3 linked regions of the Haloglycomyces albus DSM 45210 genome follow. The protein of the gene in region 2 interacts with the protein of the main gene of each other region in a pairwise test. Links are inferred from orthologs where the notes say so. Each region holds a gene or a part of one and is shown on either strand. Other genes may lie near its edges. The genes, in order: thrS, rplA and HALAL_RS0112430.

Region 1 (10,497 bases), 670 kb from region 2 along the record:
ACCGTCGAGACCACCGCCACGCTTGACGGCCCGGTCGATGTTGTCACTGGGAACCGAGCTCTTCTTGGCTTTCTGGATCGCGTCGTAGAGGGTGGGGTTACCTTCGGGGTCGGGGCCACCGGTACGCGCCGCGACTTCAATGTTCTTGATCAGTTTGGCGAACAACTTACCGCGCTTAGCGTCAATGGCGGCTTTTTTGTGCTTGGTCGTCGCCCACTTAGAGTGGCCACTCATCCAGGTAGTTCCCCTCGTTGCATAGTGTGATACCGGCGTTCAGTTCAAGTCCGGGCAGCACGCACCAGACTGAGAAAGTACTCGTGGACCCGATTATCCTGGGTCATCTCCGGGTGAAATGACGTCGCGAGACACGAGCCCGAGCGCACGGCGACGATTCGGTCGCCTTCACTTCGCTGGGAAGCTGCGTCAACGCTAGCACCCGTGTGCGCCTGCGACGTCCCCTGGCCCGGCGTGACTGTTCCCAAGACCTCGGTATCGCCGGAAACGGATTCCACCCACGGGGCGCGAATGAACACCCCCGGATAAGGACCGCCCGCCATGCGTGCGAAGGATATCGGAGCTTCAAAGGAGTCCACCTGTCGCCCGAAAGCGTTACGGCGCACCGTCATAGGGATAGCACTGAACGATCTCTGGTCCGGCCGTCCGTCCCATACCTCCGACGCCAGCATGATCATTCCCGCGCAGGAGCCGTATACCGGAAGACCGTCCTTCAACAGCACGTCCAGGGGATCGAACAGATCGAACACCTGCAGAAGACGGCTCATGGTCGTGGACTCTCCCCCGGGGATGATGAGTCCGTCCACGGATTCGATCTCCGCTTGACGACGAACCGCCACCGCACGGGCACCGGTCGCTTCCATCATCGCGATGTGGTCGGCCACATCGCCTTGCAAGGCGAGAACCCCGACGGTTGGTGTCACGGCTACCTCCGGGCGTAGAGAATTCAGGTACTCTTCCAGAATACGGCGTGACAGGCTGAAACGACCTGTCCTCAACCGGGGAGCGAAATGCCTCACGCCGATCGGAACCCGCACCGAACTCCACACGAGCGCCGCAAAGCTCATTCACCGGAAGACGGTGCGTCCTTCGCGTTCCGCATCAGGTAATCGATGAAATCGGCCCGGGCCATCGGCTCCACCGATCCCCATTCGCCTCGCGTCGCCTCCCGCCACATGCCGACCAAGTCGTCGACGATGCTGCCCACCTCCGCGAGATCACTGTTCAGGTCCTCGGTTTCGGCCGCCGACGACGTATGACGCATGATGTCGAGGAAGAATCGCCAATCGCCCTTGGATCGCGCCAGGGCGAAAGCGCGCGACTGCAGTTCTTCCGTACTAAGCTGATCCAGCTGGTCGAAGTTCATAAGACCAGCTTAAAGCGTTTCCGGTTCCAGCGCGCCGATCGCGTCAGATGCCTCCGGCCTCTCCTCCCCCACTGGGGTCCGAGCGGCCGGAGAACGGCGGTCTACCAACCGCGCTTGGCGAGTTTTTCCTCTTCGGAAAGGTCGTCAACGTTGATTCCCACCATCGCGTCACCCAGTCCGCGTGACACGTCCGCAATCACCTTGGGGTCGTCGTAGAAGGTGGTGGCCTTGACGATGGCTTCCGCTCGTTTGGCGGGGTCGCCCGACTTGAAGATACCCGAGCCTACGAACACACCCTGAGCACCGAGCTGCATCATCATCGCCGCGTCGGCGGGCGTGGCAATGCCTCCGGCGGTGAACAGGACGACCGGTAGCGTTCCGGTACGGGCGATTTCGGCCACCAACTCGTAAGGAGCGCGCAGCTCCTTCGCCGCGGCGAAGAGCTCCGCTTCATCCAAGGTGGTCAAGCGGCCGATATCGGCACGAATCTGGCGCATGTGGCGCGTCGCCTCGACGACGTTGCCCGTACCCGCCTCACCTTTCGAGCGAATCATGGCGGCACCTTCGGAGATACGCCGCAACGCCTCGGAAAGGTTAGTGGCACCGCAGACGAAAGGCACGGTGAAATTCCACTTGTCGATGTGGTTGGCCTCGTCGGCGGGCGTCAAGACCTCGGACTCGTCGACGTAGTCGACCCCGACCGATTCCAGAACCTGCGACTCGACAAAGTGCCCGATACGCGCCTTGGCCATCACCGGAATCGAAACGGCGTCGATGATCCCTTCGATCATGTCGGGATCGCTCATGCGGGTCACGCCGCCTTCGGCACGGATGTCGGCCGGAACGCGTTCCAGAGCCATGACCGCGACCGCACCGGCGTCCTCTGCGATCTTGGCTTGTTCGGGAGTGACGACGTCCATAATGACGCCGCCTTTCAACATGTCGGCCATACCGCGCTTTACGCGGGCGGTGCCGACATTCGATTGGCTGTTCGCGGAGTTGTTCTCAGACACGCTCGTGGCTCCATCTGTCGCAGGTTGTCAACGATAGGACTCTTCTCATTTTACTCCGCGTTCCAGTTCACACTCGACGTGTAGGAGCCGACTTCCGTGACCGTCACCATACAATTCCCCGCCCGGCCGAGTTTCCTCCGAGGAATCACGAACGACTGGGGTCTTCGATGTCCCAGTAGGCGGGTCGCTCCAAGCGCCGCAGCAGTCCCAGCCATCTCACCGTTGGCAGATCGCGGGCGGCCAAGGCGTCACGGACCACATCGCTGTGAATCTGTCGGGCGTAGGAGACTCTGCGGTTCGACTCGGACACTTCGGCATGGCCGGGAGCGTCCTCAGTGAGATCGCGCAAGGCGCGCGTCAGATCGTTTTCGGCGTACTCACGCATCTCCCGTTGCTGGGGAGTGGCCACTGGAACGGCGACCACCGAAAGCGCCAGGGCTGAGGGCTTCTCATAGTCTGGGCTGCCGATGAAGGTCAAAATCAGTTCGGCTCGATCGTCCAGAGCTCCCAACAGGGCCGACTCCGCACTGCGGGCACGCTGATGCAGCCTCTCCACCCGCCCAGCGGTCCAGGTCAGGTACGCCCCCAGGCCGGCCGCCACGACGACCACAACAATCAGCCACCACATTACTCCCACGTTAAACGGACAAGTAAGACCAGTCGACATCAGTCCGGACGAATTCGACGCCCGTCACCGTCTTGTCGTCGATCTAGGAAATCCAGCGGTCAGCTCTGCGGCACGGCCTGCGCCTCAATGGCGGCGCGATACACCTCCGACACTCGTGCCGCCACGGTCGACCAGTCGTAACGTTGCACCCAGGCATCGGCTTCGGTGCGATATCGCAGCCGAATATCCGGGGCCTTGAGCAGATCAACCAGGTTGCTCGCCAAATCGACGACGTCTTCGGAGCGAAACAGCCGCCCGGCACGGCCCCCGTCCAGTACCGACGAAAACGCGGGAATGTCGCTGGCCAACACGGTCGCGCCCGCACTCATCGCCTCGGTGAGAATCATGCCGAACGACTCCCCACCCGTATTCGGAGCCACATAAACGTCCAGAGCCGACAGCATGGCCGCCTTGGTATCGTTGTCCACCGCTCCCATGAACGTCACCTGTTCCGCGGCCTGAGGGTTGAGGTACCGGCGAACCGCCTCCGCCTCTCCGGGGCCCACCACCAGCAAACGCGCGGTAGGAACCTCGGTGACGACGGTATTGAACGCCTCCGCCAACAAAGGAAACCCCTTGCGGGGCTCCTCGAAGCGACCCACGAAACCGATGGTCGGTCCCGGCCCCGCTTCCGCCAAAGGTTCCGCCTCACGGAAATAGCCCACGTCGACGCCGTTGGGGATTTCGGTCGCCCCACCTCCCAGATGCTCCACCTGGACCTTGCGCGCCAAGGGGCTCACCGCGATGCGCGCCGACACCCTTTCCAAAACCAACTGGGCGAGATACTTCCCTGCGGCCAGAACCCGCGAACGCGTGAGAGCGGTGTGGAAGGTGGCGACGACGGGAGTATCGCCGGAGGCGAGTACGGCCAAACACGACAACGAGGGGCTCAAGGGTTCATGGACGTGTATGACGTCGAAGCGTCCCTTGTTGAGCCAGCGCCGCACGCGCGCGGCCGAGCGGGGGCCGAAAGCGAGTCGGGCGATCGAGCCGTTGTAGCGCACCGCCACCGAACGTCCGGCACCCACCACGTACGACGGTAGGTCGGCGTTCGCGTCACCGGGGGCGAGCACTGACACCTCATGTCCCCTCGCCATCAGGGTCTCCGCCAAGTCGCGAATATGGAACTGTACTCCTCCCGCGACGTCGAAGGAGTAGGGACTGACGATCCCCACGCGCATTGATTCCGTCATTGGTCGGTCCAGAAACGTTGCATCATGTGCCAATCGGTGGGATGATCCGCGATACTCTTTTGAAACATGTCGGCCATCTGTTGGGTCGTATGGTTCATACGTTCGCGTAGACGCCCTTGGCCGGTATCAACCGGACCGGAGATATGGCAGACGGCGCGGTCGTCCTCATAGTGGATGGAGGCGGTGTAGAGCGGGACCTGGTGGCGAACGGCGAGGTAGGCGGGTCCTGCGGGAAACGAGGCGGTGGCATTGAAGAAGTCGACGTCGATGCCACTGTCGCTGAGGTCGCGGTCGGCCACGAGTGCCACCACGTCCCCTGCTTGCAATCGATTGCCCAAGAGCGCCAAAGGGGCCGTGTCGGATCCGTCGGTGGGGATGACGTGCATTCCGAGTGATTCACGGAATTCCACGAAACGTCGGTAGACGCCTTCGGGTTTCAGCCGTTCGACAACGGCGGTGATGCCGTGGCCCTGCTTGGCCACCCATGCTCCGGCCAGGTCCCAATTCCCGGTGTGCGGCAAGGCGACGATGCTTCCCATCCCTTGACGAGCGCGTTCGGCGACCGGTTCGAAGCCGTTCATTTCAAAGGCGGCGGCGAACGCGCGGTCGCTCATCGAAGGGAGCCGAAACGCTTCCTTCCAGTACCGCGCGTACGAACGTAGTGCGGTGCGCAGCATGGCGTCGTCCACATCGGTTCCGGTAACGCGTTCGAGGTTGCGTCGTAGTTGATCGACGCGGGGACCGCCGCGTCGGAACGAACGATCGGCTCCATAGCGGAACAGTCGGTCGGCAACGTTGTCGGGGAGAAGCCGGATTCCGCGCCAGGCGGTCAGATAGGCCCATTCGTGAAGTTTATCGTGCATCCACTCGATCCTCGGAGTTCAGGAACCGTTTCGAATAAAGTAGCCGTTGTACGACCGTAACGCTGGACAGCACCGCCAGTAGCGCGAAACCGGCCTCCCAGGCGTAGGGCACCCCGAGAAGTTCGACGATGGCGACCACACCGATGAGTATCAAGCGTTCCGGACGTTCCATAAGTCCGACGGAACCTCGCACTCCCAGACTTTCGGCACGCGCCTTGACGTAGGAGATCACTTCGGAGGCCACCAAGGTCCACAATGCAAAAGCGCCGGCCACGGTTCGACCTTCGGCGAAAAGGTAGAAGGCGAGCGCCGCGAACAGCGCTCCGTCGGCGATTCGGTCGCAGGTCGAATCCAGCAGGGCCCCAAAGCGAGATCCACCACCGCTGACACGGGCCATGGCCCCGTCGATCAGATCGGTGAAGGCGGCCAAGGTGATCACGATCAAAGCGGTCAGGATACGCCCTTGTGGGATGAGTACGACCGCGGCGGCGACGATGACGGCCGTGCCGAGCATGGTCACGATATTGGCGGTCAATCCGATGCGTGCCAACGGCCGGGCGACCGCCTCCAAGCTACGACGCAAGCGGGCTCGACCCGAGGTCCTCAGAAATTTCGCCATGATAATCCCACAACATCCGACTGAAAAGAAGTGTCCACACAGTGGTGTGGAGACATGTGTACTCTAGCGCCCCGACCGGTTGTCACAAGCACTTATAGGGTATCCGTCGCCGTATCGGTCACCCCGGGCGGTCGACGACGGCTCGGGAGGAGGTCGGGTTTCGGAGCGACTCGCGTTCAGCCGACGGTTTTCCAGGCGGCGGCCAAGCGCTCGCGGGTGTCGTCCAGCATTTCGGGAATGGTCTTGGTGCGCGCGATGACGGGCATGAAGTTCGAATCACCGCCCCAGCGCGGCACGATGTGCTGATGCAGATGCGCGGCTATTCCGGCCCCGGCAATCTGACCTTGGTTGATGCCGAGATTGAATCCGTGGGGCCCCAGTACCTCCCGCACGGTACGCATCGCCTGCTGGGTCAGTTCTCCCATTTCCGTCACCTCTTCACTGTCGAGGTCGGTGTAGTCGGCCACGTGCCGAAACGGAATCACCATGAGGTGCCCGGAATTGTACGGGTACTTATTGAGAATGACGTACATTGCCTTGCCTCGGGTCACCACCAGGCCCGAACGATCGTCGACGGCGGAGATGTCGCAGAAGGGGCAACCGTCTTGTGCCCTCGGGCCACTGGGTTTGCCTTCCCCTTTGATGTAGGCCATGCGATGTGGAGTCCACAGGCGGTCAAAACAGTCGTCGTTCTCATCAGTCATGGTTCCGATCCTACTGGAATCGACGCGTGGTTCCCACGTGTGTGATGTCGTCGCTAAGAGCGCCACACCCGTTAGTTTGTGCCTATAGACTGGCGCTGTGTCACTTCCCATGCTCTACGTCGTTCTCCTCATCGCCTGTGTGTCGACTTTGGCCGCCGTAGCGGTCGTGCGGGCGACGCACCGGCTCGGTCTCCCGGCTCTACTGGTCTTTCTCGGCGTCGGGGTCGCGCTGGGTGAAAACGGGCTGGGAATCGAATTCGACGACATGGCCCTGGCGCAGACCCTGGGGACGTTGGCGTTGGCCATTATTCTCATCGACGGTGGCCTCTCCACCCGTTTCTCCACCATTTCGCGCCAGCTCCAACCGGCGGGGGTGTTGGCGACGGTGGGAGTGGGTGTGAGCGTCTGCGTCACCGCCGTGGCGGCCCATTATATTCTGGACTTCAATTGGCAGATCGCGTTTCTGCTCGGCGCCATCGTCTCCTCCACCGACGCCGCCGCGGTCTTTTCCGTCCTACGCGGGGTCAGCCTTCCCAAAAGAGTCAGTGGAACCTTGGAAGCGGAATCCGGACTCAATGACGCTCCCGCGTTCATTCTGGTGACCACCTTGGCGTTGAACGCCACCTCCGAGTCGACCGGGGTGTGGGAGGTCGTCGGTCAGATTCTGTGGCAACTGTCCGGCGGTACCGGTATCGGACTGGCGGTGGGATTTGTCGGCGCGGCGGTGGTGCGGCACCTGGCCTTGCCGGTCGTCGGACTGTACCCGTTGACGGTGTTCTCCATCGCCTTGGCGTCCTTCGCTCTGGCGGGAACCTTGGGCGCCTCGGGTATTTTGGCCGCCTATATTGCAGCGCTGGTGCTGGGAAATTCCTCTCTCCCCCACCGCGCCGCCACCATGTCGTTTGCCGTCGGACTCGGTTGGATCGCCCAAGTCGGACTCTTTATGATGCTGGGCCTTTTGGCCAGTCCGTCCAGTCTCCCCGCCGTGGTATTGCCCGCGGTGGCGGTGGGATTGATCCTCACCCTGGTGGCACGTCCTATTGCGGTGGCGGTATGCCTGTCCCCGTTCCGGTTTCGCTTCAGCGAACAGATCATGATCTCCTGGGCCGGTCTTCGAGGAGCGGTTCCCATTGTGCTGGCTACCATCCCCACCGCCAGCATGTTGACCGGGGCCGGTTACCTCTGGGACATCGTCTTTGTCCTGGTCATCATTTTCACGTTGGCGCAAGGCCCGACATTGCCGTGGGTGGCCAAGCGCCTCCCACTGCGCGGCAAAAGCCCCGTCAAGGACCTCGAGATGGAGGCGGCACCGTTGGAAACGATCGACGGTGAGGTTCTGAGCGTGTCCATTCCGGAAGGTTCACGCCTGTCGGGGCTGTGGCTGTTCGAATTGCGACTGCCCACCAATACCTCGGTCGCCGGAATCGTGCGGAACGGGATCATGACCGTCCCCGGCGACGACGATCGCCTCATGATCGGCGATGAAATGTTGGTGGTCACGCCGAGCCATTGCCGTATCGCTACAGAGGAACGCCTCGAGGCGCTCTCGCGAGAGGGTCGCCTCACCGGATGGCACGTCGATCGGTCCGATGACGAGCGGCGCCGCTGATTCACACGCGGATCAGCGGCGCCGCTCCATCGACGTTACTCCGCAGCGGCCTCGGCGTTGCTGGGGCCGTGGTTGACTCGCGTCTCGACGACCTCCACGACGTGTTCGACCGCCTGAGCGATGGGAACACCGTTCCACGTCGAACCGTCGCGATAACGGAAGGACACGGTTCCGGCGTTCTGATCGTCGTCACCCGCAATGACCATGAACGGGATCTTCTGCAGCTGGGCGTTACGTACCTTCTTCTGCATACGATCGTCGGATACGTCGACTTCGGCTCGGATTCCCGAGGCGCGTAGCTGATCGACGAAGTCCCACAGGTAGTCGGAGTTCTCCTCGCGTACCGGAATACCCTGCACCTGAACCGGTGCCAACCAGGCGGGGAAGGCACCCGCATAGTGCTCCAGCAGAACCCCGAAGAACCGTTCGATCGAACCGAACAGAGCGCGGTGAATCATGATGGGACGCTGCCGGCTACCGTCCGGGGCAATGTACTGCAGATCGAATCGCTCCGGAGTGTTGAAGTCCAACTGCATGGTCGACATTTGCCAGGTCCGACCGATCGCGTCCTTGGCCTGCACCGAGATCTTCGGTCCATAGAAGGCGGCACCGCCCGGGTCGTCGACCAGTTCCAGGCCCGAAGCGGCCGCCACGTCGGCCAGGATCTGGGTCGCCTCCTCCCAGATGGCGTCGTCTCCGACGTACTTCTCCGGGTTCTTGGTCGACAGCTCGAGGTAGAAATCGTCCAGCCCGTAATCCTGGAGCAGTTCCAGAACGAATTTCAACGTGCCGGTCAGTTCCTCGGCCAGTTTGTCCTTGGTGGTGTAAATGTGCGCGTCGTCCTGCGTCATACCGCGCACGCGGGTCAGACCGTGGATCACCCCGGACTTCTCGTACCGGTAGACCGATCCGAATTCGAACATGCGCAGTGGCAGTTCCCGGTACGAACGCCCCCGACTGCGGAAGATCAAACAGTGGAACGGGCAGTTCATCGGCTTGAGGTAGTAGTCGGCCCCTTCCATTTCCATCGCCGGGAACATCCCGTCGCGATACCAATCGAGGTGGCCGGAGGTTTGGAACAGGTTTTCCTTCGTCACGTGCGGGCTATTGACGAAGGAGTAGCCCCCGTCGATATGCTTTTGACGTGAATAGTCCTCCATGATGTTGCGCACCAGACCGCCTTTGGGGTGGAACACCGGTAGCCCCGACCCGACTTCTTCGGGGAAGGAAAACAGGTCCAACTGCGCCCCCAGCTTGCGGTGGTCGCGCTTCTCCGCCTCCGCCAAACGATTGAGGTATTCCTTCTGCTCGGCCTTGGACGGCCAGGCGGTCCCGTAGATGCGCTGCAACTGCGGATTCTTCTCCGAACCCATCCAATACGCGGCGGCAACCCGCATCAGTTTGACCGCCCCGATCAGTTTGGTGGTCGGCAGGTGCGGGCCCCGGCACAGGTCCGACCAGACGACGTCACCGGATTTGGGGTCGAGGTTGTCGTACGAGGTCAGCTCCCCGTCTCCCACCTCCATGACCTCCTCGGCGTCGATATCGGAGCCTTTGGACTCGATCAACTCCAGTTTGAAAGGTTCGTTGGCCAGTTCCGTGCGCGCTTCCTCTTGCGAGTCGAAACGCCGCCGCCGGAAGGTCTGACCCTGCTTGATGATCTGCAGCATCCGCTTCTCGATCTGCTTCAAATCATCGGGGGTGAACGGTTCGGCGACATCGAAGTCGTAGTAGAAACCGTTGGTGACCGGCGGACCGATACCCAGCTTTGCCTCATGCAACTCTTGGACCGCTTGCGCGAGAACGTGTGCGGCGGAGTGGCGCATCACATTCAGTCCGTCGGGACTGTTCAGCGCGACCGGCTCCACCTTCACCTCGGATTCGGGGGCCCAATCGAGGTCGCGCAGCTGGCCGTCCGAGTCGCGCACTACCACGATGGCGTCGTTTCCGCGCGTAGGGAGCCCCGCGTCCGTCACGGCGTCGGTGCAGGTAGTGCCGGCCTTGACCCAGAGTGGTTCATAGACGTTCGAGCCGACGTCGGCGTGTGCGGATGCCACAGTTCTCCCTCGTTTTTCTTCGTGTAGACATTGGTGTGCACTTAGGCCGCAGATCGAGTTCGTACCGGACGAGCGATGTCGTCTCGTACCTCGTCATTAGGGCCCTCTCCATCTTAAACCGTGACGCATCGAGGGATGAAGTCGATATTTCGCGTCGTGATGGGAGTCGGACCACTCCGCGCTTCGGCATCGAAACGGAGCAGCAGCACGCCCCGGGGATCACGCCTCGCCTCCTCGCGGCCCGGCCTCTACACTTGGGACATGGCTGAACATCGCATTCTGCTGACCGGCTTCGAACCGTTCGGCGACGACGCCACGAATTCCTCCTGGGACGCCGTTCGCAACGCCGCCGAGATCGACTCCTCCGTCGTTCTACGACGTCTACCGGTGA
Region 2 (10,399 bases):
CGGGTTGACCTGGTCCATGAACTGCGACAACTGCGAGGTTCCGAAGAACTCCTTGATCGCGGCCACGACCGGGCGAATATTGATCAACGTCTGCGGGGTGATGGCCTCGACGTCCTGGGTGGTCATGCGTTCACGCACGACTCGTTCCATACGTGAGAACCCGACCCGGATCTGATTCTGGATCAATTCCCCGACCGTACGCAGACGACGGTTACCGAAGTGGTCGATGTCATCGGCGTCGTAGCTCTCTTCTCCGGCGTGGAGGCGCAGCATGTACTCCAGCGTGGAGGCCAGGTCGTCTTCGGTGAGAACGCCGTTCTCAATCGGCGTATCCAGATTGAATTTCTTGTTGACCTTGTAACGACCGACCTTGGCGAGGTCGTAGCGCTTTTCGTTGAAGAACAGGTTCTCCAGCAGAGCCTGAGCGTTGTCCTTCGTCGGAGGCTCGCCGGGGCGTAGTTTGCGGTATATGTCCAGCAGCGCCTCGTCCTGCGAATTGACCGTGTCCTTTTCCAAGGTGGCCATCATCAGATCGGACCAGCTGAAACGCTCCCTAATCCGGTCGGCATCCCAACCGAGGGCCTTCAGCAGGACCGTGACGGCCTGACGGCGTTTGCGGTCAACACGAACGCCAACGGTCTCGCGTTTATCGATGTCGAATTCGAGCCATGCGCCACGCCCGGGAATGACCTTGGCATTGGTCAGTTCACGGTCGGAGGTCTTGTCCGGGTGCTTGTCGAAGTAGACACCGGGTGAACGCACCAGCTGGCTGACGACGACACGTTCGGTCCCGTTGATGATGAACGTCCCCTTCGGGGTCATCATCGGGAAGTCGCCCATAAAGACCGTTTGGCTCTTGATTTCGCCGGTGGTGTTGTTGATGAATTCTGCGGTAACGAATAGAGGCGCGCAGTATGTTAGGTCCTTCTCGCGACATTCCTCGATCGAAGCCTTCACTTCGTCAAACCGGGGGTTTGAGAAGGAAAGCGACATCGCGCCCGAGAAGTCTTCAATCGGGCTGATCTCCTTCAGGATCTCATCCAAGCCACATGCGGCGTCCTGCCCGTAGCGCGAACGATAGGAGTCGTTGCCGACGAGCCAGTCGAACGAATGTGTCTGAAGCGCCAGAAGGTCTGGTACTTCCAGGATTTCATCGATCCTGCCGAACGAGGTACGGCGAGGTGCGTGCTTACTCCTAGAGCTGGTCTTGCCAGTGCGGGAAGCTGCCAAGATACGTCCTTCCGAGGACAGATGCGAATGACGGCCGATGCACTGCAAGTTACGTCTTGGACACAGAGACTAACCAGCGAAAACGGCATCCGAAAAGTCACAGACAAGTCATGTCGAACATCGACTTTAGGTTGCTGACTACTGGGTGCTGATCTCTCAATCCTCCAGTCAGACACCTCATGATCCGAGAACAACCACGTCTTTGATTACCATCGACCACCACGGTCGTCGAAAGCGCGCCGACGCAGTTGTCGTCTCGTCGATGAGATCTCCACCTGGAAGCTCTGGTCTATGTCCCTGAGCACATTACGGACGTGAACAGGGCAGCGCAAATTAATAGTGTATAGGAGAATATCAAGTGCGTCAAATCCGGACGCGAGTGAGGCGTGTAACGTGTCGTGCATCGCCGTTGACGCCGATATTCCTCCTTCAAGAGCCTCTCGTACGGCTCGTTGGTTTCCATGCGTCACGATTCGTGTCGAATCCCGACCGCCGTTCGTCAACCGCAGGGGGCGGTTGTGTCATTCGCCCGCGGGCGAATGTATTTGCGCTTTAGACCATCAACCATGCCAGCAAAACCACGGTCGCGATCCGTTTAGCAGAAGTTTAACCCAAAGGTATGATCGTTCGTCACGACCTCCCCACTTTGGCTTCCGCATTGTGACCAAGCAGGTTCGCGCCCTAGTGTGACGCATGAGGTCGGCGCACGTCAAGTCAATCGTGGATTCCGACCGACGGCGACAACCACCGTATCGCCTTACTCGGGACACGGCGCTCGTCAGAGGCATTCCCGAATGCTCATCGACACCCTCACATCGGTGTTCGGGCGGCGCAGGTCGACAATCATGAGACCACTTGCGCCTCACTACAAACCACCATACACACAGCATTTATCCCTTTTGGACACTACCCCACGCGGGACGAAATCGACGTGCCTTGCCCGCAGACCGTCGCATTTGCGCGGAGGCTTGATCCCGCACCCGATGTAAGGCCACACCGGCGCTTGTGGGGCTCTCCCGCCACCGTTACCGTCCCGACTTAGCCGACCGTCGCCTTCGGTTTCCCAGTTGCCTCCACAACTTCCTACAAATAAGAGTGGAGGGATGAGACGCCGTTAGGCGCTCACCCCTCCACTCTTCAGACACTGGGACCGGGAGAGTCCCCGGAGTCGCATTCCGATGCGAACATCCTCAGATTAACCGAAGCATGCTCGTGTCGAAATGACGCTCGTAAGAGATTACTTCAGAGCAACCTCGGCACCGGCGCCCTCGAGGGCCTCCTTGGCCTTGTCAGCGTCTTCCTTGTTGGCGGCTTCCAGAACGGCCTTGGGCGCACCCTCAACCAGTTCCTTGGCCTCTTTGAGGCCCAGGCCGGTGAGTCCACGGACTTCCTTGATGACCTTGATCTTGGAGTCGCCGGCGGACTCGAGAACAACATCGAACTCGGTCTTCTCAGCAGCGGCTTCTTCGCCACCGCCGGCGGGAGCACCGGCAGCGACGGCAGCCACGGGAGCGGCGGCCGAGACGTCGAATTTGTCTTCGAAGGCCTTGACGAATTCGGACAGTTCCAGCAGGGTCATGCCCTCGAATTGCTCAAGCAGTTCTTCAGTCGATAGTTTAGCCATGATGTTTCCTTTCCAGTTCGGCGATTACTCGCCGGCAGCTTCTTTTTTGTCGCGAAGAGCGCCACCGAGGCGGGCCACTTGCGAAGCGGGAGCGGCAAAGAGACCAGCGGCCTTCTGCATTCCACCCTTGAGCGCGCCAGCCATCTTGGACAGCAAAACCTCGCGGCTTTCCAGATCGGCCAGCTTCGTGATTTGATCGACGGTCAGGACGTCTCCGTCCATGACTCCGCCTTTGATGACAAGGGCTTCATTGGACTTGGCGAATTCGCGCAGTCCCTTGGCAGCCTCTACCGGGTCACCCTCGATGAAGGTGATGGCGGTCGGACCGACGAACAGGTCGTCCAAATCGGTCACACCAGCGGCATTGGCAGCGCGCTTGGCCAGGGTGTTTTTAGCTACACGGTAGCTGGCACCCTCGCCCAGGGAACGCCGAAGCTCTTGGAGCTGGGCAACGGACAGTCCGCGGTACTCGGTGAGCACTGCGGCATTGGCGTTGTTGAAGCCCTCGGTCAGCTCGGCGATAGCGGCCTGCTTGTCTGCGGGGTATTCCCTCTCAGCCATTTTCCCTCCTTTCTTCGGCCTATTGGAGATGGCAAATGCAATCCTCAACCGGCAAAAATCCTCAGGGATTTCAGGAGGCGACACAAAAAATGACGCCTCGCGGGCGTCATGAATCTAGCTGCGATGAAATGGACGGAATCCGTCCCTCAAAGATCATCATGGTGACAATGGAAGCTAAATTTCTGTCGCCCTACGTTGGCCGAGTCAATCGACTCTTTACAGCTTTACGGGTGTGCACCCGAGCGACCGACGGTCTTTGGGTTGTGGAAAACAGTTTAATGATACCAGCCGAAACGAAAACGGCCCAGGACAGGCAAGCTGTCCTGGGCCATATCACACTTAGGTCCGACCACCCCGGCGTTAAAGACCGGGAGGCGACGACGCCGGCGCCACAGCGGTGGCTACTTGGTCGTCATCTGAATTCCGGGTCCCATCGTCGTGGTGACGGCTGCCCGCTTCAGGTAGACACCCTTCGAGCTGGAAGGCTTCAAACGCAGCACTTCGTCGAGCGCGGCCTGGTAGTTCTCCAGCAGCTGTTCATTGGGGAACGAGGTCTTCCCGATGATGAAGTGCAGGTTGGCGTGCTTGTCCACCCGGAAGGTGATCTTTCCCGCCTTGATCTCTTTGACCGCTTTGGCCACGTCGGGCGTGACGGTGCCGGTCTTCGGGTTCGGCATCAGACCGCGCGGCCCCAGGATGCGCGCGATACGACCGATTTTGGCCATCTGATCGGGAGTGGCGACGGCGGCGTCGAAGTCCAGCCAGCCCTCCTGAATCCGCTTGACCAATTCGTCCGAACCGACCTCGTCGGCACCGGCCTCAGTGGCGGCCTCGGCGGACTGCCCTTCGGTGAAGGCGATGACGCGTACGTTCTTACCCGTTCCATTGGGAAGGGAGACCGTACCGCGAACCAGCTGATCGGCCTGACGGGGATCCACCCCGAGACGCAGGGCGACCTCGACGGTCGCGTCGAATTTCGCCGGGTTGGTGTCTTTGGCCAGCTGAATCGCCTCATCCGGCGTGTACTGCTGATTTTTTTCGACCTTCTTAGCGAGGTCGGAGTATTTCTTTCCGCGCTTCATGAAATCATCCTTTGGATGTTGTGGTGGGGGCGAGCGCTCCCCTTCCACGTGTGAAAATTGTCTTAAGCCGATCATGGCGTTTACCGGCGGCGGTTTCGCTGTCCGCCGGCGCCGATCGCGAGGCTGACTACTCGACCGTGATCCCCATGGAACGTGCGGTGCCGGCCACGATCTTGGCGGCGGAGTCCATGTCGTTGGCGTTGAGGTCGGGCATCTTCTTCTCGGCGATCTCCTTGACCTGGTCCATGTTGACCTTGCCCACCTTGTTACGGTGCGGCTCGCCGGAACCCTTGTTCGTTCCCGCGGCCTTCATAAGAAGCTTGGCGGCCGGAGGGGTCTTCAGGTTGAACGTGAAGGACCGGTCCTCGTACACGGTGATCTCGGCGGGAATGATTTCACCGCGTTGACCTTCCGTGGCCGCGTTGTAGGCCTTGGTGAACTCCATGATGTTGACGCCGTGCTGACCCAGGGCAGGACCGACCGGCGGAGCCGGGGTCGCTTGACCACCCTGAAGTTCAAGCTTGAACGTCACAACGGCTTTTTTGCTGGGAGCCATCGTGTATCTACTCTCCTGGGCGTAGTAGCGAGATTCCTTGTGAATCTCGATTTTCATTGGATTCGTTGCTCAGCCACCACTGCGGTGTGACCATGCGGTGGCCGCGCCCCATCGATTGACGATGGAGGTCGTCAGCGATTGACGATACGCAACCTCTCTAGCCTACTCGTGTCGTCAGGCGGCCGGGAGACTCCTCCCAGTGCGTTATGCCACCGGTAACACTCGCGAGTGGCCACGAGGCCGTTACGGTGCTCCGCCCGTGCGTGACGGGGTTAAAGCTTGGCGACCTGGTTGAAGTTGAGCTCGACCGGGGTTTCACGGCCGAAGATGGAAACCAGTACCTTGAGTTTTTGAGCTTCGGCGTTGATTTCGCTGATCGTGGCCGGCATGGAGGCGAACGCGCCGTCGACGACGGTGACGGATTCGCCTTCGGAGAAGTCGATCTTGACTTTCTTCTTCTCCTCTTCCTCGGCGGCTTCCTCGCCTTCCACTTCGACCTTTTCCTCGCGCGGCAGAAGCCATTTGATGACTTCTTCCAACGACAGAGGGCTCGGACGGTCGGTGCGGTCCACGACGCCGACGAAACCGGTTACCCCGGGGGTCTGCCGAACCACCGAGTACGACTCCGGGGTCATCTCCATCCGTACGAGGACGTACGACGGGAAGACCTTGGCCTCGACCTTGTTGCGTTTACCGTTTTTGATCTCGACTTCGGTGTGAGTGGGGACCTTCACCTCGTAGATGTAGTCCTCCATGTCGAACGTCTGAGTCCGGCTTTCAAGGTTGGAACGGACACGGTTCTCAAATCCCGCGTAGGAATGCAACACATACCACTCACCGGGCGCGAAGCGGTACTTGGCGCGGAGGGCATCGGCTGGGTCCACCTCGGGCTCTTCGGTCTCGGCCTCGGTCTCCTCGACCTCCTGGGCCTCTTTTTCAGCCTCGGCGGTTTCGGCTGCCTCTTCGGCGTCTTTTTTCAAGGCTTCGTCGAACTCCGACACGTCTCGCTCACATTCCAACTCGTTGTGTAGTAGGGACCGATAAACCCCATGTCCTGGGATACAGGTCCTTGTTTCTTACAGCGTGATTTCATCGCGTACGCCTGAGGAGGCGGGTCGGTCAACCAATCGTGCGCACGGCCTCTCGGCCGGGCACGGTCGCTTGTCGTGATGTCCACCCACTGCCCCTCAACCGGCGTCGAATGCGACGATCGGCCCGGTCTTGGGCGCGTTTCCAGAATAACCGATGTGGCGTATCAACGCGATTCAACCGTCCGGCGAGGCAATGATGCCGGACGAACCTGAGACACTCCGAACTCCAGCGCTCATACCGAGAACCGTACTGGAGTCGACCGCAATGCCCAGTGGTAAGAATAACCGATCGTTGACGTGGAGTGAGACGGTCGTCGGTAGCGGGTTTTAGGAGTCGGTCTTGGCTCCGAAAGCGCGCTGCATCGCGTCCTTGAACACCCAGTCGATACCGCCGATGTAGGCCATCATGACCAGAACGAAAACCAGCACCACAATGGAGTAGGTGATCAGCTGCTTCCGAGTGGGGTAGACGACCTTGCGAAGCTGCTCGATGACCTGACGAAAGAACAGCGCGAGCCGAGCCAAGGGACCACTGTTACCCGCAGCCGGGCCCTTTTTGGGCCGAGGGGCGTTCTTTCCAGCTTTCGCGGTGTTGTCAGCCACTGTGCGTCCTCCGTTGCGGGCTCTTTAGGTCAAACCTGGCGGGGTCGGAACAATGCCAGGGGGTATGCCATTAGCATACCTGACTGCCTGGCGGCCACGATACCGGCGGGCGAGGAGGACTTTCCGACCGGGGGAGCGATCATCGTCCTTGTCGTTCTTGTTCCTCCAAGTGACGTTCCCATTTTCGCTGCATGGCCGACATCTCGGTTTCCATGAAGGCCATGAACTCAGCGGTTTGGCGCAAGCGTTCGCTACCGGGTCCCGCCGGCAATTCCGCCGCTCCGGCTTCCGCCACTTCACGGTAGCGCCGCACCAAGGGCACGCGGGCGAACATGATTCTGCCCCAGACGTCACCGCTGTCGATGTTGTACACGTCGGAGCGGGTGTCACTACGTCGGGTCTTGGCGATCAGCCCCATGGTGTTGAGCTCACGCACCGCCCCTGAAATGGCGGCTCGGCTGACGCTCAATCCGTGAGCGAGTTCAGCGGCGGTGTAGCTGGTGGCGTCGTCGGCCAGGATATAGGCGAAGACTCGAGCGGTCATCTTCTGTAGGCCGGCGTCGGCGAGTAGCTGCGCGAAGCGCTCCACGAAGTCCAGCAGGGTCTCATTGTCGTCCTTCATTCAACCTCCTACAATCATCATACTTTTCACAATTTCATGAAAACTATGATACGTTGATTTCATGACACGCGTCATCGAAACCGAAAACCTTGTCAAGCGCTTCGGTCACGTCACCGCCCTTGACAATCTGAACCTCCACGTCGCCGAGGGCCAGACCCACGGCTTTCTCGGTCCTAACGGAGCGGGAAAATCCACCACGATCCGTGTACTCCTGGGAATGCTGCGAGCCGACGGAGGCAAGGCCACCCTGTTCGGGTCCGACCCCTGGTCACAGGCCCCTCGGCTGCACCGCCGCCTGGCGTACGTCCCCGGAGACGTCAACCTGTGGCCCAGCCTGAGCGGCGGGGAGATCATCGACCTACTCGGACGTCTGCGCGGCGGACTGCAACCGCGCCGACGCGACGAACTGATCGACCGCTTCGACCTCGATCCCCGCAAGAAGGCCAAGTCCTATTCCAAAGGAAACCGACAGAAGGTGGCCCTGATCGCCGCCTTCAGTTCGAACGTCGATCTACTCCTCCTGGACGAACCCACCAGTGGCCTCGACCCCCTGATGGCCGCGGTATTCGCCGAAACGGTTCGCGAAGCCGCTCAAGAGGGCACCACGGTACTGTTGTCCAGCCACGTCATGAGCGAAGTAGAGCAACTCTGTGACAACGTCAGCATCATTCGCCAGGGCTCCATCGTAGAGTCCGGAACACTCGACGATCTGCGCCACCTGACCCGCACCCAATTGCGTGCCACCGTGACACAAACGCCCGCCGGGTTGGCCGAACTCGACGGGGTGCACGACCTGACGGTCAATGCCGACACCGTCCGAGCCCACGTGGACTCCCCCGCTCTCAACGAGGTCATGGAACGACTCACCTCCGCCGGAATCACCTCTCTCACGGTCGAACCGCCGTCGCTGGAAGAGCTGTTCCTGCGTTACTACGGTGACGAATTGGCCGCGCGCGGAGTGAACAACGGTAATGGAGAACGCTGATGCCCACTACAACCGTGATTGACCGACGCGCAGGAACGCTCAGTGGAACCGGCGCGCTGCTGCGATTCCAACTGCGGCGCACCCGCAGCTACTTGATTTTCTGGTTCCTCGGGCTGCTGGGGTTCAATGCCGTGACCGTCCCGGCGGTCATGGAGATGTATCCCGATGCGACGGACCGGGCCGCCTTCGCGCAATCATTGAACAATCCTCCGTCTCTGGCGATGACGGGGCCGGAGACGTACATTTCGGACTACTCGGTCATGTCGATGATCGCGCACAACTTCCTGTTGTGGAACTGTGCCTTGTTGGCGGTCATGGTGGTCCTACTGGTCACACGCCTCACTCGCAGCGACGAGGAGACATCCCGTCTCGAGGTGGTTCGTTCCGAACCGGTTGGCAGGCACAGTGATCTGGCTGCGGCAGTCCTGCTCACCTGCCTCGCGAGCGTCGCCATGGCTCTCGGTTTGACTCTGGTGACCGGGCCGCTCAGCGAAGTGGGCTGGGGAGAGGCCCTCCTCTTCGGCGCCGCTACCGGTGCGGTCGGGATCTTCTTCAGCGCCATCGCGACATTGACCGCTCAGCTGGCCTCCTTCGGTTCGACTGCCAACGGACTGAGCTTCACCGTGTTGGGGACGGCATTCGTGTTCGCCGCATTGGGGAACAGCAACGGGACCGCCGCGGTCTGGGCCTCCCCCTTGGCCTGGGCACAGCAAACGTTTGTCGGCACCGAGCAACAGCGGTGGTGGCCGATGGTCTTGCTCGTCGGAGTGGCGGTGGTGGTGTTCGCGGCCGCCTTTGCCGTCGTCACTCGGAGAGACTTCGGGGCCGGACTGCTTCCCGCTCGAAAAGGACGAGTCCACGCGCCCTCTTCATTGCGTGGGATTCGCTCGTTGACCTTGCGACTGACTCGTGGTTTGACGATCACCGCGGTCGTGACATTGGCTCTGTTGGGCTTGTCCTACGGGTCGATCTTCGCTGAGGCGGAGAGCCAATTCGAAGCCGGTCCGGAGTTCCGTGATCAGATGCTGGAGATGGGGGACAACACCTTCCAGGAGGGTTTCGCGGTCCTTATCGCGTCGTTCGGTGCCTTGGTCGCGGTCGTATTCGGGATCATGATGATCGGACGAGCACGAAAGGAGGAAACCGAGGGGGCCGGTGAAGTCCTCGCGGCGCTACCCGTTTCCCGCCGTGCTTGGCCCGGGGCGTACTTCATTGCCGCGCAGCTCGTTACGTCGGTGGGATTGCTGGTGTACGGCGTGGTGTTGGGGGCGTTGTCCGCTCAGTCGACGGGGGACTCCGACTGGTTCGGCACGCTCTTCCTTGCCGCCGCCGTTTATCTTCCGGCCGTGTGGATTCTGATCTCACTGGCCTTCGTCTGCTACGCCTATCTGCCCCGCTGGGGTATCGCACGCTGGCTACCGTGGATGTTCGTATTGTTCATCATGCTGTTCGGGCCCATGCTGAGTTTGAACGACGCCGTCATGAACGTATCGCCCTTTGAGCACACACCGAACTACCCGGTCGGTGACGTCGCCTGGACTCCGATGGTTGCCATGACCGGAATCGCGATCGTGCTTGGTGTGGCCGGATACCTCGGGATACGGCATCGGAACCTGCAATTCTCCTAAACGACGGCCGTCTGTCCGCCGAAGAGCGATATCTGATCGGCAGGCGGACGGCTCGATTGCCGCTTCAAATACAACTTCTCAATAAAATGGAGAGCAACCGATGAAATTCGGGGCTTATCCACGCGAATTACTTCCAAGCAAGCTCGACTCTTCGGGGTGTTTTGGACTCCGCCGCGCATTTGCAAGAACTGGTCCCCGACGCCGAACTTGTCGGTGGTTCGGCTGCAGCACTGTACGCAGGCCGTTAGGATCCGTAAGCTACCGCTGGAAACCGCCCGATTGGATCTTGGGGACGGACGCACCCTACAGGTCCCAACCGCTGCCGAGACACTGCGGGTAAAGGTCTTCCTTATCGTCCGCCGCCTTGACCTCTTCCCCCGGATTTATCCGTGGGAGGAGGTCAAGGTGCGCATTCGA
Region 3 (10,512 bases), 650 kb from region 2 along the record:
CGTCCAGACTCGGCAGCGGGTCCAGTCACCACCGCAGTCCCCACCGGCACCAACACCACAACCACAACCGTCCCCTGGGCAGGGTCCGGCGACGCCGGAGGCGGGCCTGTCGCCGCAACAGTCTCTGCCACCCCAAACCCCGCCGCCACCGGCGGGTGATCAGACCTACCCCATCCCCGCGGCTGCGCCGCGTAAGAAGGGCCGTAAGTGGCTGTACGCGGCGATCGCGGTCGTCGCCGTCGCCGCCATCGCCACACCCTTGGCGTTTTTCCTACTGCGGGAGCAGTACGTGCAGCGTCCGTTTGTTTCGCTGGAGACCGTCGGCGACACCATCGCCTATAAATCCGACGACGTCGATGCCAATGACGTCGATGTGCGTGGCGATACCGCCTACGTGTCGTATGTGGAAGACGAGGGCGGACCCAACGACCGCGACGTCCTCTATCTACAGGCCATCGACGTGACCACCGGGAAAGTCCTATGGGAAACCGACGACAATCTTGAGGCCTGTAATTGGTACAACATCACGGCCGGAGACGACATGATCTTGTCCCGCCGCACCGTACCCGAATCCGATGACTGTTCCGACACCGACTACGAATGGCGTTTTGTGGACGCCTCGACCGGAGACCTGCGCACAGCGGTAACCACGGACAGGTATGGGAAACGACTCAACGACAATATCCTGTCGATACGCGAAGGGAAATTGAGTTTTTCCATATACGACGAGTCCGGCAAGGAATTCTATGCCTTTCAAGCCAGCCCGGGTGCTAAGTCCCTTAATGACTACGGCTACGCACTTGATGACGGATACGTCGAGGGGCAACCGTACACCGACCAAAACAACGGCCGCGTGTGGTGGACGACCGTTCAGGACGACGGGAGCGAGACGTTCCACCTCTACGACGTGGAGGAACGCACCATGGTCACCGAAGGGAAGATAGGGAAACCGTACGATTATTATTTGGTCTTTAACGACAAAGTGTTCGTCGGCTCCAATGACAACGGATACACCCTTGACGTTTATGAGTCCGACGATCTGTCGTCCGTCGATACCGCTCAGATTGACGATCCTGGCGTTCAAGGCATGTTGGGATTGGTGGTATGTGGTAAGACCCGTGTCTGTGTCCTGGAAAGCAGAAACGACGATTCGTCAGTCGGTGAATCCTTCCGGGTCTATGACTTCGAGGCGGAAGAATGGGTCTACAGCTCCGATGACGAGTTTCAAATGATTTTCCAAATAACAGCTGTCGGTAATCGCGTTCTGCTTAGCCAAGACATGAATTCCGATGGCTACACGGTCGTCTTGGATGAACAATTCGAACAGATTGGGCGAAGTGACGGCACACCCTATAGACCCATCGACAATGCCAGCGCCATCAAATATCCCTATCGAAGCAATGCCGATGATTCGGACAATGCCGGTTCGATCATCGGGTTGGGAGTGCAGGACGGTAGCAGCACGGTGATCGCAGAGGACTTCACACATTGGGGCTGCGATGTTTCAGACGTCAACCTGGTGTGCCTGCATGAAGAGGGAATTCAAGTATATCGTTTCCGAGACGGTCCAAGTCGCTATTGAAACCGCACAGACGTCTCAGGCAATACCCACAGCTGGACGTCCACCCATACGTCAAGCCGGGGTCGACGCTATCCACAATTCCGATGAAGCCATCGCATTACCACCGCACGGTCAGCTCGCTCGATCATCCCTTCGCTTGACGCGAATAGCCCAATGACGGGACACCACTGCATCATCACACCTCACTGTTGGTCGACCACTGGCGACGAACTACGATAATCGAAATACGACTTTGGTTTCGAACAGTAAGGATTGGACAGTGCGCAAGAGCTCCAAGATTCTCACCGCCGCCTTGGCCACCGGTGCCGTGCTGGGCAGCGCTATAGCGTTTCGCCAACACCTGGTACGAGCCCCCGTTGTCACGCTGTACAGCGAACCGCATTACCAGGGAATTAAAAAGCACTTTCGTTTCGACGGCATGGCTTACGACCTCGGCACGACAAAACTTCCCCAAGTTGGATCGATTAAGATCGATAAAGTGGAGTTGACCGACCCACTTCTCGAGACCATCTACAACGCGCCGGGCGCTTTCACCATGATGCGTGCCGAAGGGGCCACCACTCGCGAAATCGCCGCATCCATGGGAAATTTCGCCCTCCACTTGCTTCGCCCCAGCATACTGCTCCCGCAGTACAGCGAAGAGGCCACCACTCAGACCTGGATTCGCCTCTGGGCCGACGCCCCGAGTAAGAACACCGCCAACGACGAACAGCAGTGGTGTGACTTCTTTGAAGACACCCCGGACGTAGGAGATTGGGTATCACGCACCACCCATGTTCAACCGGGAATTCTCAACCCCAACCCCGGGTTCGAAGATTTGCGTCATCCCAGTGGAGTCAACGACGACCTGGCCAATGCACTTCCCGACCGAGTTGTGGAAGCCGAGAAGTAAGGATCGTTCCTCCCCGGCACGAAAAATGTGGGCTCGACGCAGCCTCATGGTCCGTCGAGCCCACATTTTCTTCGTCATAGCCTTGTCGTTGACGCGAAGGTGTTTCCTTCGGTCACACTACGGTCGGCTGTAACCCAAGGTGTAGCTACCGCTTCCACTGTCGGCGGCCACTATCCATCGGAAATACCCGCTGGAGTCCTGATGATCGACCGACTTTTCAGTGGCCGACCCAGATCCCTGCGCTACGGACGTCCATCCCCAACCGGTCCATTTCTGCAGTTCGAGACCGAAGTCGGTCCCCTGCGCCGAGGACAGGCAAGCCTGGTGGCTCCCCGAAGCGCCCGAGTAGTACCAACCGCTGTCCGGATGTACGGCACTTCCGTTGGAGGCCAACGAGCCGTTGTCAACGGTGTCATGGTTGTCGCAGTCCTCAGGCGGCTCGGGGTCTCCTCCCCCACCGCCGCCATAAGGCGCGTCGGCTTGTAGAGCCGCTTCCATCAACGCGTCCCGGTTTTCCGGCCACAGAGTACTGTCCAGGCAGGAATAGGAGGGGAAGAAACCACCGCAGGAACCGTACGAACCTCCGATTTCGAAGGTGTACCCGGCTACCCCGAGCTCTCCATAGGCGAAGTCGTCGGTAGTTCCGCTGGCGGTGTACCCTACCGTCTCCCACGCGTTTCCAACCTGGTATCCATTGTGGTCAGCCATGCTGTGAGCGAGTTCCCGCAGCTGATCGTCGTTCGGTGGCGGCGATGAGGTGTAGCCCCACGGAACGATGAGGTAGTTTCCATAGGAGTGCAGTGATATCATCACATCCCGTGCGTCGTCGGGAGCGGGATCGTTACCGCCGCTTCCACGCTGATCGGGGTGGATGTTCTCGAACAGTCCCTCCAGAGCCTGAATCTCCGGTTCCGAAGCCGGTGACGGCCCACGGTACGTCGTGGCACAGGGACTGGACGAAGCGTCTCCCCATTCGTAAGAGTGATTGCGGTTGAGATCAACGCCGACACCCGTACCACTGCAACCGTTACTGTCATTGGCGTTCTTGCGGTGCATAACCGGATTGTCACCACCTTCCGCGACGAGGTCCACGCCGTCGGGATTGGCCATTGGCACCACCCAGACTTCGGTGGTATCCAGCAACTCGGTGATGTCGGAATCCGTACCGTAGCCGTCCACCAGGTAATCAAGCCAACGCCACGTGATTTCTCCGGTGGCGAGCTCGCGAGCGTGGATCTGCGATACGAGTGAGAAACGGGGTTTATCGGAGTCCGGCGAGAGCTCACAATCGCCCGGTTGCAGATTGGTCAGGCAGATGGCTTTGATGTCGTATCCGCCTCGGCCCTGGGTTTTGAGCCAGGAGTCCCCGATATCGTGCACCGTGGCCAAGTCCGGATTGGCGGCGGCGACGTCATCCACGTGCTGAAGATGCAGGTCCGGGGTCTTATATCCACCATAGAAAGTCCCTTGGGCGGATACCCGGTCGTTGACCGGTTTATAGACGGTGTCATGGAATTGCGGTTCCAGTCCTCGGTCCCGTAGGGCGTCGGCGACCTCATGATCGCCGATGACATCGGCCGTACCGTCGTGGTATTCAGCCACGTCGAAACCGCTGTCGTACAGATCGAGCACTTCGTCGGGAGATATCTCGGATACCTCCCAGATGACCGGCTCATCGTGCGGGGCGGCTTGGCTGGTCGAGCCTGCCGCTACTAGCCCTGTTGTAACCAGGATACTGGTTCCAATCAGCGTGATAACTGATCGAACGGATCGCATTGGAACCTCTCCTTAACTGTTGTTTCCGTAGAAACTTCGATAGAGGTCTCTCCTCTATATCAGATAACTATATATATGGATTGATAGTTCTTCAATGCGATCGTGGCTAGAGTGTTGGATTGCCACTCGAACACGGAGACACCTACCCCTGGTAGGCATCCGACGGCACGATGAACACTGATTCCACCTACGCCTATTGCAATTGTCCGACATGCGTCAATTTCTGTCCATGGGCGACGGCGCTTCACTCTCTGCTTCCCTGTCTCTTCTCCCTGTCCCCGGCCTTCCGCCATCTGCCACACTGGGATACATGAGCGATTCAACCGCCTGGCACCGTCACACCACCGTTGCTTGTCTGTTCAGCGGGGCCATCGCCACACTCGCGGGCTTTGCCGCCGGAGAGGTGTTCTCACTCGTCAACGGCGCGCTAAGCCCTCTGACCACTATGGGGGATTCGGTAATCGATCTCTCGGGACCTTCCCTGACACGGTGGGCGATCGACACCTTTGGCACTGCCAATAAGACGATTCTACAATCGTCCATTATTGCGACCGTCCTGGTCACCGGAGCGATCCTAGGCGTGCTGTGGAAACGCCATCGACGGATCGCACTGACGATACTGATTGGTTTGACCGTTCTGGTCGGCATCGCGGCGTACAGCCGTCCCAACTCCACTGGAATGGCCGGGCTGCCCACGTTGGCGGCCGGGGCCGCGACTCTCCTGGTTCTGTGGGCCCTGGTTCGCCAGAACGAACGCTCGACGGAACCGGACGCCGTTCGCACCGACCGTCGCCGTTTCCTGCTCACGGCCTCCGCTATCGCGGTCGGTTCCACCGTCATCGGGTGGTGGTCGCGCCATCATGGCCTGACCACGGCGGTGGAGGAAGAGCGTGCCGGTGTTGACCTCCCTGAACCGGCCGAACCGGCCCCTCAAGTAGCGAACCCGGACTTTCCCTCCGTCGACGACCTCACCCGTTTCCACACGGACAACGCCTCGTTCTACCAGATTGATACGGCGATTTCTCCGCCTCGGATCAAACTCGACGACTTCCGCATTCGGGTTCACGGCATGGTGGACCACGAGCTGACGTTGACCTTTGAGGACCTTCTCGCTCGGCGATTGGTGGAACGCGATATCACGCTGTGCTGCGTATCCAATGAGATCGGTGGGAACCTGGTCGGAAACGCCCGGTGGCTGGGCGTACCGCTATCGGAGGTTCTGGACGAGGCAGGTGTGCACAGTGGTGCGGACCAGTTGGTGTCACGTTCCCAGGACGGATGGACGGCGGGATCTCCTACCTCGTTGATCATGGACGGTCGGGACGCCCTGATCGCTCTCGGGATGAACGGTGAACCTCTGCCACTACAACACGGATGGCCCGCTCGCATCGTCGTTCCCGGGCTGTACGGATATGTTTCGGCAACCAAGTGGGTCACCGAATTGGAACTGACGACGTTTGACGCGTATGACGCCTACTGGATCAAGCGGGATTGGGCGTTGCCTAGCCCGATTAAAACCAGCTCACGCATCGATACTCCACGAAAAAAGGCCTCCGCCGGGGACGTAACGGTGGCTGGAGTCGCCTGGGCGCAGTCGCGTGGAATCGAGAAAGTCGAAATTCAAGTGGACGACGGGGAATGGAATCGGGCCGAACTGGCCACGGTGCCGTCACCGGATACCTGGCGATTGTGGCAATGGGACTGGAAAAAGGCCACGAAAGGGAAACATACGCTCACGGTGCGAGCCACCGATGGGGACGGGAATATACAGACGTCAACCGAATCGTCGGTCATACCCGACGGTGCGACGGGCCATCACTCGATCACCGTTGACGTCGTCTAGATACAATTTGAGACCCGTTCAAACATCCATCTCCATGCCACCTCGCCGCTATGCCTTATTAATAAGGATTAACCACGACCAAGCCTGGGAATAATCTTTAAACGAGCCTCAACGTCTATACGAGAACAGTATGTCTCGACGTCTTAGATGCGAACGTTGACCGCCTGCGGACCGCGATCGCCCTGTTTCACGTCGAATTCGACCTGCTGATTCTCATCAAGGTAACGGCCGTTTTCAATCTCTGAGAAGTGAACGAAAAGGTCTTTACCTTCTTCGTCCGGGGCGATGAAACCATAGCCCTTGTCAGAGTTAAACCATTTAACGGTCCCTTGCGCCATTTGTGCAACCTTTACTTTTTGTTCCTCATGTTCACGGCTGCCAAAGGGAGGACCCTTCGCACGACTAATCGAATAATCGCGTTAGCTCACATACCGATCTGTGCCACCATAAGCCATAGAGACACCACAGCCTTGGACGCTAAATACCAATGACCGGACTGCTCAATACTACAGTGTGTGGCGGTTGTTGACAAGGGGGTTTCTAGTGAGCGAGCACTCAGCGCATTGACCTCCTCCCCACGGATAAATCCGGGGGATTCCAACCCGAAGGCTGGCATGGTCCCCTCGCGGGGGCCATTGGTTCCTGATTCGTCGACCGCCCGGCGGCGAGGTCTCCACAGGCTGACACCGCAAGCCCTGCGGCGTAGGCGGTTGCTTGGCTATCGCAGTTGCCCGGATACAGTTTACTGATATTGCGCGGCCGGCTTGCATCGGACTCAAGTATTCCACCGCGCACCGTTGTGAGCGGCTAACCCCACGGACAAATCCGGAGGTCGGCGCCGCTGAAATCTCCGATCAATGGGGACTTGAACTGGACACCACCCACCCTCATCCTAGGGACCAGGCTTCCCTCCAACACAAGCATCGTTACACCGTAACCTGCCCCTACTGGCCAGGTGCGCAACCTGACCAGTCCAGCAGTTCTCGTGATTCCCAGACAGGGGCGACGACCTGAGCCGCCTCAGTGTGGAACGTCCGCGACGCGCAGGTCGCCGGCCCGAAACAACAACACTGTCACGTCTCTGCCGTCATCCCGTGGGCCCGGCCTGCCCCGATTTCTCGGGGAACGGGACACTCTACAGATTCTTGCGTTGCACGAGCGATTCCAGATTCTCCGCGACCGCATCGGCGACCCCTTCGGTGTCGTCGGTGGGAAGCGTGAATCGGATAAAGGAGTTGTGATCGGGGTTGACCAGGTCGGAGGAATTGTCAATCTGGAGTATGACGTCGGTTTCCTCACGCCCGGCCACGAAGGTCAATTCCAGCCTACGGAACTTCTCAGCGTAGTCACCATTGGCCCAGAAGATGATCTCCTGGTAGAAGGCCATATGAGAACCTTCGATAGTCCCCGGCTCCAGGTCGCTCTCCTGATAGATGAAGCCAAGCTCCTCGATTGCTTCCATAACGGCCTCTTGAATGGGAAGCGGATCGATGCTCAATTCATCCATGTCTCCCTTATCCAGGGCAAACTTCAGGTCCAACTCGGTGGCGATTCCCAGTTTCATACCCGCCATCGGACGACCGGCAATCGTGGAAATCGGAGCTTCCCACGGTACTTGGCTTTCGAATTCCACAGTGTGCTCACTGCCGGCATCCATATCGAACGGTCCGGTCACACCGGCGGTGAAGAAATCCACTTCGTCCGATTTCTCCTTACCGTCGTCTTCGGAGGTGACGACGGCGGTGTAAGCAAGATTGATTCCATTGACGTTCTGTTCGACATCGCCGCCGCTGAAATGCACCTCGCCTTTCAACGTTTCGCCGGGCTTGACACCTTCTGGGGACAGGACGGTGTCGATGCTGACTCCGGCGCCGAACGCTTGCTTAAACTTATCGAAGACCACGGGGGCGATCCTTCCTACATTTGACTGTAACGCAGTTAAGTTATCATTTTTCGTTTTCTTCCTTAGCATTAGCACTTCCTCTTTCCGCACACGCCATACCGGTGGGGCATTGGTGTTGCACCACAAGAAAAACGATCCACTCAGCAAGCGACCTTGTCTCCGTCGGTCCACGTTCCGAAGGGAATCAACCACTTGACAAGTCACATTGGACAGAATAAGGAGGGCATCCTGTTTTCCGGGGACCGAACCGATACAACAGCATCGTTATGCATACATCTCTGGCCGAAGTCGCAATTCCGTGTCGTGCCCGGGGAATTCTTTCCTAAGAGGACGCTTATTCGTCGACCCTGGATACTTGCCTCGGTACGTATAATGGCGCAGGCATGCTCCCTCACAAGCAAGGACCCGGACTCGCTGGTACCGATAGGACGACAGCCGCTCTCAGAGACGACGGAACGTTCGAAACCCCTCCAGCAATAGACGCCTCCACCGCAACGAAACAGCGGAAGCGATGTGTCGTCGAGGACATCCGGTCTGGGTGGCTTTACTACGGATGTCCTCAACCATGGCGCGTCAGTCTCGGGAGGACCTAGGTTAACCTCCCTGGAGTGGATTTAATCCAGTCGCGCACCCGTGGGTGGGTGCAGCGTTCGGGGTCTATGACCAGTCGGTGTCTCCAGTGGTTCCCGTGCCACCCGACGACCAGTCGGTGTCTCCGGTGGCACCGACGCCGCCTGACGACCAATCGGTGTCACCGGCCGGCTGGACGATTCCCGTCTCAGACGACCAGTCGGTGTCTCCTGCTTGAGCGGGTGCGGCGAACATCACAGCTGAGAGAGCTCCCAGAGTGACTGCCACGGCACCGCCGGCTCGTTTCAGTTTAGTAATCACGTTCTCATTCCTTTGGGTCGATCTTTTTGGGGGAATGTGAACATAGCAAATAATATTCGAGAGCAATTGTCAAGACCTGAGTGCGCAAATGCATGAGTTTGAGTGATGACCCGCACTCCGAGGAAATCCATGCCTGAAATGCCGATATTCTGCGATTTCAAACGGTATTGAGACGCGTCCTCTTCCTACACCGTTTTACCCTAATCGACTATCCTCAATCCGACCGACGGGAGGGCGGAATAGGGTCCGCCACGTCTCACGGCCGCTGCCATTCACCGGGTCGTCGCACCGTTCGCCTCGGAACGCCGATGGAGGCCCCACGTAAAACAAATTGCGGACGGCACGGAAAAGAATGAAAATACAATGCGATGACACCGTCCCGCTCTACGCTTCCAGCGACCAATACCTCCGAACCCACTCGCCCAACCCCGTGGCGACTGATGGGGTGGCTGATCACGCGTAATAAGTTCCTACTCATCGCGTCGTGCTTCTTTGGAATCGTCGGACAGGTCTCCTTCCCGGCTATCGCCTATTTCGTACACCAGACGATCGAGCGGGGACTCACCGCGCAGAATGTCTCGGCTCTGGTCTGGTGGTCGCTCGCACTTGTCGCCGTAGGATTGATTTCCGCCGCGAGCATTGTCGGAGCCGAACGCTACGGGGTTCATTACGACCTTGACATCGTGACTCGGTCGATCACCCTCACCGACCGCAAAGCCGCCCGCTTGGGGAACGAACTACACAAGAAGTCCGACGCAGGCGCCGTCGTCAGTATCGGACTACAGGATGCGATGGCGCTGGGGGACGCCGCCGGCTATCTGGGACATTTCATCGGCACGTTCCTATCGGTTCTCGCACTGTCGATATTGCTCCTGCAGATCTCCGTCCCGCTCGGCCTCACCATCCTGATCGGGTCCATCATCGTGGCAGTGATCAACGGCCCGTTGGTGTCGCGATTGCAACAACGTCAATCGACTTACCGGGAACACGTTGGAGACCTCTCTACATCGGCGACCGATATCGTCAACGGATTGCGCGTTCTACGTGGCATCGGCGGCGAGGATCGCTTCCGGGCCTCCTACCGGAAGCAGTCGCAGGATCTCCTGCGTACCGGACTGCGCATTGCTCGCCCACAGGCGTCCATTCGCGCGCTCATCGAAGGGTCGGTGGCCGTTCTTATCGCGGCTGTAGTCTGGGTCGCCGCTCGTCAGGCCGTCAGCGGTGTCATTTCCACCGCAGAAGTCATCGCGGCCTTTACCTATGCTTCGGCAATGCTACTGCCGGTGAGCATGGCTTCGGGAATGCTGCGCTCCATGGTAGAGGGTCATGTCGCCGCAGGGAAACTGTCCAAATTCCTACGTCTGCATGAACCGGACGGTGTGCGGTCCCCACTTCCACTGCCTACGGACCACCGCTTGTACGATCCCGATTCGGAACTTCAGACCATGAAGGGGCTGACGGTCGTCGTCACCGCCAATGACGACGAAGCAGTGGCCATATTCGAACGCTTCTGTTCATATAGAGCCACTGAGGCCACAATCGGATCGATTCCCGTCAATCGATTGGATCGTGCCGACCTGCGCCGTACCGTCCTTCTCGCCGACCACGATGCGTACCTGTACGCC

What was found.
Region 1: the proteins of rplA (region 2) and thrS interact in binary tests that used the Escherichia coli proteins (3 or more experiments, as listed by UniProt). The link is inferred for Haloglycomyces albus DSM 45210 from one-to-one orthologs.
Region 3: the proteins of rplA (region 2) and HALAL_RS0112430 interact in binary tests that used the Escherichia coli proteins (3 or more experiments, as listed by UniProt). The link is inferred for Haloglycomyces albus DSM 45210 from one-to-one orthologs.

What each region holds. Positions count from the first base shown.
Region 1 is NZ_AZUQ01000001.1:2,706,542-2,717,038, reverse strand. The notes cover bases 7,596-10,497. They hold thrS (threonine--tRNA ligase), read right to left. Parts: upstream 10,107-10,497; coding sequence 8,085-10,106; downstream 7,596-8,084. Other genes in these bases: HALAL_RS0112515 (pyroglutamyl-peptidase I), read left to right, coding at 10,368-10,497; HALAL_RS0112525 (potassium/proton antiporter), read left to right, coding at 7,596-8,049. In the rest of the region: HALAL_RS0112570 (YebC/PmpR family DNA-binding transcriptional regulator), read right to left, coding at 1-234; pyridoxal 5'-phosphate synthase glutaminase subunit PdxT, read right to left, coding at 279-1,082; HALAL_RS0112560 (hypothetical protein), read right to left, coding at 1,079-1,381; pyridoxal 5'-phosphate synthase lyase subunit PdxS, read right to left, coding at 1,483-2,394; HALAL_RS0112550 (hypothetical protein), read right to left, coding at 2,540-3,022; HALAL_RS0112545 (glycosyltransferase), read right to left, coding at 3,121-4,242; HALAL_RS0112540 (phosphatidylinositol mannoside acyltransferase), read right to left, coding at 4,251-5,117; pgsA (phosphatidylinositol phosphate synthase), read right to left, coding at 5,107-5,736; HALAL_RS0112530 (HIT family protein), read right to left, coding at 5,913-6,440; more of HALAL_RS0112525, read left to right, coding at 6,538-7,595. UniProt on the Escherichia coli protein: Catalyzes the attachment of threonine to tRNA(Thr) in a two-step reaction: L-threonine is first activated by ATP to form Thr-AMP and then transferred to the acceptor end of tRNA(Thr). The rate-limiting step is amino acid activation in the presence of tRNA.
Region 2 is NZ_AZUQ01000001.1:2,032,828-2,043,226, reverse strand. What follows is about bases 2,658-5,461. They hold rplA (50S ribosomal protein L1), read right to left. Parts: upstream 4,498-5,461; coding sequence 3,817-4,497; downstream 2,658-3,816. Other genes in these bases: nusG (transcription termination/antitermination protein NusG), read right to left, coding at 5,326-5,461; rplK (50S ribosomal protein L11), read right to left, coding at 4,625-5,053; rplJ (50S ribosomal protein L10), read right to left, coding at 2,879-3,415; rplL (50S ribosomal protein L7/L12), read right to left, coding at 2,658-2,854. Outside these bases: more of rplL, read right to left, coding at 2,468-2,657; more of nusG, read right to left, coding at 5,462-6,054; preprotein translocase subunit SecE, read right to left, coding at 6,472-6,747; HALAL_RS0109535 (GbsR/MarR family transcriptional regulator), read right to left, coding at 6,887-7,369; HALAL_RS0109530 (ABC transporter ATP-binding protein), read left to right, coding at 7,431-8,354; HALAL_RS0109525 (ABC transporter permease), read left to right, coding at 8,354-9,982. UniProt on the Escherichia coli protein: One of the primary rRNA binding proteins, it binds very close to the 3'-end of the 23S rRNA. Forms part of the L1 stalk. It is often not seen in high-resolution crystal structures, but can be seen in cryo_EM and 3D reconstruction models.
Region 3 is NZ_AZUQ01000001.1:2,680,364-2,690,875, reverse strand. The notes cover bases 4,835-7,751. They hold HALAL_RS0112430 (cold-shock protein), read right to left. Parts: upstream 6,432-7,751; coding sequence 6,237-6,431; downstream 4,835-6,236. Other genes in these bases: HALAL_RS0112425 (sporulation protein), read right to left, coding at 7,229-7,751; HALAL_RS0112435 (molybdopterin-dependent oxidoreductase), read left to right, coding at 4,835-6,093. Also shown: HALAL_RS17765 (Hsp70 family protein), read left to right, coding at 1-1,582; HALAL_RS0112445 (hypothetical protein), read left to right, coding at 1,842-2,474; HALAL_RS0112440 (M14 family zinc carboxypeptidase), read right to left, coding at 2,592-4,250; more of HALAL_RS0112435, read left to right, coding at 4,561-4,834; more of HALAL_RS0112425, read right to left, coding at 7,752-7,996; HALAL_RS0112420 (hypothetical protein), read right to left, coding at 8,654-8,887; HALAL_RS0112415 (ABC transporter ATP-binding protein), read left to right, coding at 9,256-10,512.